Regions from separate parts of the Solibacillus sp. R5-41 genome, predicted to be linked through region 2. Evidence: predicted binding sites of a transcription regulator. Region 2 holds the regulator's gene; the other holds the start of a gene.
What was found. Region 2 encodes NrdR, which represses ribonucleotide reductase genes. Its sites were predicted from a motif close to AACACNATATATNGTGTT; they were not measured.

Region 1 (3,749 bases), 440 kb from region 2:
ATCTGTTGCGCCTTGTAAGAACGGGAAGCTGCCGCGCTCTTTTCCAAGCTCAATTGATTGTTCATAAGCGGCAATCGCGATCGTTTTAAAGATTTCGTCTACAAGCGCATTACCCTCATCTGAACCGTATTCTTTTTCACAGTAAATAAGTAAATCGGCAAGACCCATAACACCAAGACCAACACGGCGTTCACCAAGTGCTTGCTTTTTATTATCTTCTAAGAAATATGGTGTTGCGTCAATTACGTTATCTTGCATACGTACGCCCACTTGAACCGTTTGACGTAACGCTTCATAATCAACTGTTTTCGTTTCTTTATTTGCAAACTGCGCTAAGTTTACCGCAGCTAAGTTACATACTGAATATGGAGCTAATGGTTGTTCTCCACACGGATTCGTTGCAACTACTTGTTGACCATAGCTTCGTGCATTGGTCATATCGTTCGCATTGTCGATGAAGAAAATACCTGGCTCGGCAGCATACGTTGCACAAATATTCACTAAGTTCCAAAGCTCTTTTGCTTTAATTGTACGGTGCGTGCGAACAGGATAGCCTAGCTTTTCCCATTCACGAACATCGCCTACTTCATGCCATTTTTCGTTGTAGATTTTCATTTGCTCTGGTGTGTAATTTGCCACATCCGGGAAACGTAATGGGAATTCTTCATCATTTTCAACAGCGGCCATAAATTCTTTCGTTAATGTTACAGAAATATTCGCACCTGTTAAAAATTCCGGATTGTGTACAGAGTATGTACCCCCGTCGCGTAATTTTGTTTCCGCATCACGGATAATTGCTTGACTAAAGCCACCGAAGCCTTCAATGCTTTTATAGTTAACAATTCCTTGATACATCGCATCTTCTTGCTGTGTTAACGGCTTGAATTTTAGCTTTTCTTTCGCTAAACGGATAATCGATTCATCCGCTGTATTCTCAATTAAATAACGTAAAATACGTGGGTTTTGCATTTTAGAAATAATAAATTCCACGATATCTGGATGCCAATCTGCTAACATGATCATTTGTGCACCGCGTCGTGAACCACCTTGCTCTACAAGATGCGTTAATTTCGCAATATCATCCAACCAGCTAACTGAACCAGATGATTTCCCATTAACTCCGCGCGCTAATGTATTACGAGGACGTAGCGTTGATCCGTTTGTACCAACACCACCACCACGACTCATAATTTCCATTACTTGCTTACGGTGATCACTAATGCCTTCACGAGAATCCGCTACAAAAGGCATAACATAACAGTTAAAGAATGTTACTTCAGTTTCAGAACCTGCTCCATAAATGACACGGCCAGCTGGAATAAACTTCAATCCTACAAGCTGCTCATAAAACTTTCCAAACCATTCTTGACGTTTTTCTTCGGTCTTTTCTACAGATGCTAAACCTGTTGCGTTTCGTTTAGCAATTTGCTCGTAATAGATTTCTAAAGGCTTTTCGATAATATCTAATGAACGTACAATAATACCCGTTGCTTGCTCACTCTCGTCCAATACATTTCGATAATCTGCTTCAATCATAATCGAGGCCATCTTGTTTTCATGGTCAATCGATTGGATAATTCCAAGGCCACGTGCAGGGAATTTCGGATCTTGTTTGACCGTTAATACGACAAAATCTCCTGCTTTTAACGTTTTCTTTTCCGTATCCTTAAAAGAATAACGATCAATCATTACAAGGCGAGACACCCCTTTATGCGTAATATGCATATCGGATGTAATCGGATGCACCTGCGGGAATTGTTCGATATCTTGATTTAACTGATCAATTTGGATGGTTTGCTCTAATACACTTGCCATCTATAAAGCCTCCTTTTGAAAATTACTCTAAATTAATAGTTCCCAACAAAAATCAAAATCAAACACAATATATACAATATATTGTGTTTGATTCTTTTATTGGAATCTATATGTTGATTTTCATTTATTTACTTAAAAAAGATTACAATATAAATTTATTTCAAACAAGGGGTTGATTTTTTTAAAATTTCGTAAACCTCAATAATATCAACGTTTCCCGCATTAAAAATATTTTTATAAAAAACAAAACAAACGTTCGTAACTCATTTTCTGAAATTCCAATTGTCTGTCAAGTATTTATTTTGCTCTAACTGTTTCACATATTGAAGTTGTTCCGCCGTTAATTCATAAGGAACTAAGTCAATGTCCAGCGCCTCTTCAAACCCTTCTGAGAACGCGCTCACACATTGTTCAATTGTAAAAGGTGTTGTTGCTAATTGATTCATCGCAACCGCCTTCTCAGGCAATTTTAAACGCATTTTCTCTTTCGCTTCAGGCGTTGCAAAATTAAATAGTGATAACAATAATTCTTCATCAAGATCTAATAGAATTGCTCCATGTTGAAGTATAACACCCTTTTGTCGAGTTTGCGCACTACCAGCAACTTTTTTCCCTTCCACAACCAATTCATACCAACTTGGCGCGTCAAAACAAACCGCGCTTTTTGGTTTTTTTAAATCAGATAAGCTTTCCTGCGTTTCCGGAACACTAAAATAAGCATCTAAACCTAATTTTCTAAACCCAAGTAATAACCCCTCACTCAATACACGATACGCTTCTGTTACTGTTACAGGCATATTTGGATAGTTTTCTGAAACAATAATTGAATATGTAAGTTCTTGATCATGTAATACAGCACGTCCACCTGTTGGGCGACGAACAAAACCTAAATTTTGATCCTTCACCGCCTGCAAATTAATATCACGCTCGGCTCGTTGAAAGTAACCAATTGATAACGTCGCAGGGTTCCATTCATAAAAACGGATAATTGGTGGCATACTTCCCTCACTATGCCAGTCTAATAATGCTTCATCTAATGCCATATTAAAACTCGGACTACACTTACCTGAATTGATAAAATACCACTGTTTTTTCAAAATCTCATCTCCTATAATTCAATTACGCCTCGGCGTATTTGTGTCCAGATTTTTTTCGAGCTCGCTCGAAAAAAAATCTGTGACATCCGCCGGGGCATTAACTTGATTCAGCTGGGTTTTGAACCCACATTGAATAAAATTGCATATTTGGCATTCATCCCCCACTTATACAATTAAGGGACTTCTGCTGAAACAAGTTAACTATTTTAGCAAACTGACTCGACTAACTCTAATCCATCTCTTATAATAGATGTAGAGAACGAAAGGGGCAATTTAGCAGTGACAATACTTTATTCCATTTTAGCTGTTTTAGCGATCATAATCATTTATGTAGTAGTCAATTCATATCGCTTAAAAAAAGCTGTAACAAATTTAACACAAGAAGAATTTATTAAAGGCTACCGAAAAGCACAATTAATCGATTTACGTGAGCCAAAAGAATTCGAAGCAGGACATATTTTAGGTGCCCGTAACATCCCGACAACTCAATTTGGCACACGTCATAAAGAAATTCGTCCAGATTTACCGGTCTACCTATATTGCCAAAATTCAGGACGCAGCGCGCGTGCAGCTTTGTCATTAAAGAAAAAAGGATACACTCAAATTTTTCAATTACAAGGCGGCTTCAAAACTTGGACTGGTAAAGTAAAAGCAAAATCATAACGAAAATCCAGCTCCCTCTTTTGTAGGGAGCTTTCTTTATATCAATCAAGCCTCGGCTAACTCTTGTCCAGATTTCTTCGAGCCTGCTCGAAAAGCTCCTTTTAAAAATCTATGACAGCCGCCAGGAGCATTGGGCCAACACGATGTTGGTCACTCAGGCGGGGTTTGAGCCCT
Region 2 (3,749 bases):
GTTCATTGGCAATCGCACCTAGTACGAATGATTTCCCTACACCAAACTGACCATACAAGTAAAATCCTTTTTTCGGTAGCACGCCTGTACGACTATATTCTGCAACAAATTCAGCTGCTTGATCGGCAATGCTCAAACGGGAGTGATTGTCGATGGCTAAATCTTTTAACGTTGCCTTTAAGACATCCTTTGGCATATACATACTTGAAATCATATTTGCCACGTCACGTCTCTCGTCCTCACGTATTTTTTGCTCACATGGTACATAGGAAATATCAATAGCATTGTATGTTGTAAACAATTTCGGGACGTAACCCTTTAACAAATTCGTGCAATTTCTCGTATCGCCACAACCACAGCATTCTGTGTCCTGCGTAATATATTCATAAAGCTTCGGTAAACTAATATCGACCATTTGTGTTGTCACTTGTTGATTATGTTCTAATAAAAATTGTTGTACTTTCGGATGCTCGACCGTTTCTCTACGCATCTCTTCAAAACGCGCCTCAAATGACGGCATTTTTTTCTTTATTTGATTTAATTGTTCATTAATCGGTTCGATTGGAATTCACCTACTTTTGTTGTTCTAGTTTTTGTAAGATTTTCAAACGTTCTTTTTCAAAATCGACTGCGCTTGTGTCTTCTTGCTTCGGTTGTTCATTGCGCTTATAAAACCAATCTGGCACTTGCTCGTTACGTGTATTTTTACGAGATGTCGATGATTTTTGATACGATTTATTTGGAGTCGTTGAAGGTTTTGGCGTAGCACTTTCTGTTTTCCATTGCGCATATTTATCACGTTCCTGGCGCGCTAAATCCATCGCTTCTTTCGCCGTCTTTAAATGCTTTCGACTCCAATGATCGGCAATCTTTTCAACATAACTTCGAGGCAACTTCATATCCGTAGATAGCATGACATATTCAAGTAATACATTTACAACACCAATTGGCATACTATAGGTTACGACTAAATCTTGCGCTAGTTGAATCGACGAAGGGAGCGGTTCCTTGCCTTTGTTAATATCCCGTAAAACCTGAACGGGCGGTGTTGTTTCTAAGTATTGAAGCAATTCCTGCTCCTTCGATAAATTTTGTTGAACTGTTTCTTCCACTTGTTTACTTTGGAAAGTCTTAGTAAACGTCGGCGCATCTTTTGATACAGATAGCTTATAGTAATCGGCAGCAGCTTTCTTCAACTTTTCCGTCGGCAGTTTCATTTGTTCATCTAATGCTAAAATAACGACTTTTTGCATGTCAATCGGGGAAAGCTTATACAAAAAGGAAAGCTTTGCAATCATTTCCCGCGCTTCAATCGTCAATGCAGAAGAAGGGACAAGCTGTTCAGATAATCCCGACTGTAATAATTGAAAATCAAATTGTTCATAATAAAACGGATAATCCTGTTGCTTCGGTGCTTCTTCTTCATTAAAATCCGTTGGGACATTCGTATGCACAGGTTTGTACACATCTATAAACGTTCGGGTCACTTCATCAAATGCTTCTTTAATTGGTTGCGATATAAAACGTTGACGCAGTTTTCGATAAGCGCCTTCCCCAATTTTACTGAATAAAAACATCGACAGTAGCGGGTCTTTAAAAAAACTTTGGGCATCTAATGGACGCACAAGCTCATATACAAAATGACGACTAGTGCCTAAATCCTTTTTCCACGTACGTAATAAACCGATTGCTTCTAAAGCAATGCGTGCTTCAAACACTTTTGGTAGCGGCATCGATAACACATTCATTAAATAATAATGGTTCATCTCTTGTGGAACATAGCTTTCTGCCTCTGCCCATAACGTTAAATAAAGACTAATCGGTTCTGCCCCTGTTAATGGCTGGTAAAATAATGTGACAAGCTGGCGTTCATTTGTCGATAATGCATGAGGGAGCTTTATTTCAAAATGATCCGTGGGTTGTAATTCTTTCATCAATTGAACCATTTTTGTTCCTCCCTCTGAATTATTTGTCATGCGATTGACGGGTCATAATATCTTTTAGTTCTTCAATAAATACAGTAATGTCTTTAAACTGACGATAAACCGATGCAAATCGAACATAAGCAACCTCATCAATTTTCGCTAATCGATCCATGACCATTTCACCAACATCTTCCGAGCGTACTTCGGCATTTCCTACACGACGCAACTCTTTTTCAATGTCCATCACAAGCTCTTCTAAATGGTCTAGCGGTACCGGACGTTTTTCACACGCACGAATAAGTCCACGCAAAACCTTTTCGCGAGTAAATTCCTCTCGTGAACCTTCTTTTTTCACAACAATTAATGGTGTTTCTTCTATTTTTTCAAACGTTGTAAATCGAAAGCTACATGATTCGCATTCACGACGTCTACGAATTTCTTTATTATCATCAACAGGTCTAGAGTCTACAACACGAGTTCCGTTGTATTGACAAGTTGGACATCTCATAGTTCATTCTCCTGATTCTTAAGTCATAATCGTATTATAACAAAAATAACGCGCATGAAATAGTCATTCCTGCGCGCGCATCGTTTCCGAAAATTATACAGCTTATTAATATGTATGTACAATATAAAAAACCTTTGCGAGAAAATTGGAATTTTCCGCAAAGGATTTCTTTCTTGAAATTAGGCGTTTACTGTTGCTAATTCTTTTGCAATTTTCACCGTTAAGTCTACAACGCGTGCAGAATAACCCCACTCATTGTCATACCAAGCTAAAACTTTTACTTTACGGTCACCTAAAACGATTGTAGTTAAACCGTCAACTGTAGAAGAGAAAGTCGTTGTGTTGAAGTCAGAAGATACAAGTGGCTCCATTGTGAAGTTTAAAATACCTTTCATTTTACCTTCAGCAGCCGCTTTGAATGCACCATTTACTTCTTCCACTGTCACGTCTTTTTCTAAGTCTACAACTAAGTCTACTAAAGAAACATTTGGTGTAGGTACACGTAATGCCATACCATGAATTTTGCCATCTAACTCTGGTAACACTAAACGCAATGCTTTTGCTGCACCAGTTGAAGTTGGAATAATTGATGATGCACAGTTACGCGCACGACGTAAATCTTTATGTGGGTTGTCAATGTTGTTTTGGTCATTTGTATACGCATGAACTGTTGTCATTAAACCGTTTACAATACCAAACTCATCATTTAATACTTTCGCTACTGGAGCTAAGCAGTTTGTTGTACAAGATGCATTTGAAATAACATCATGTTTTGATAAATCTAATTTCTCATCGTTAACACCTAGAACAACCGTGATATCTTCATTTTTACCTGGAGCAGTTAAAATAACTTTTTTAGCACCAGCTTCTAAATGCATCGCCGCTTTGTCACGGTCATTAAATTTACCAGTCGCTTCAATAACGATATCTACGCCCATTTCAGTCCAAGGTAATTTTAACGGATCACGTTCGCTCACTAATACAACACGTTTACCGTTTACAATTAAAGCGCCTTCTTCTGCTTCAACTGTTCCAGGAAAAGTACCATGATTTGTGTCATACTTAATTAAATGTGCTAACGTTTCAGCTGGGTAGCTAGCATTAACTGCAACGATATTTACATCACCTTGCATCATCGCTTGTCTGAAAACCATACGACCGATACGGCCAAATCCATTGATTGCAATAGAAACTGTCATATTATATAAATCCTCCTAAAAGTACGATTAATTCTAATTGTTTTATCCGCTCATTAGTATAACACATTTTTCTAAATAGTGAACATATTTAATCCATAATAATAAAGTTGTTATTTT

Region 1: the regulator NrdR is predicted to act here: its motif matches at 1,886-1,903, upstream of CSE16_RS13680 (vitamin B12-dependent ribonucleotide reductase).

What each region holds. Positions count from the first base shown of each region.
Region 1 is NZ_CP024123.1:2,775,865-2,779,613, forward strand. Features, by position in the region: gene CSE16_RS13680 (vitamin B12-dependent ribonucleotide reductase) at 1-1,815, opposite strand, end outside; gene CSE16_RS13685 (lipoate--protein ligase family protein) at 2,079-2,858, opposite strand; gene CSE16_RS13690 (rhodanese-like domain-containing protein) at 3,192-3,575, shown strand.
Region 2 is NZ_CP024123.1:3,215,474-3,219,222, forward strand. Features, by position in the region: gene dnaI (primosomal protein DnaI) at 1-562, opposite strand, end outside; gene CSE16_RS15895 (replication initiation and membrane attachment family protein) at 573-1,946, opposite strand; gene nrdR (transcriptional regulator NrdR) at 1,966-2,433, opposite strand; gene CSE16_RS15905 (glyceraldehyde-3-phosphate dehydrogenase) at 2,613-3,632, opposite strand.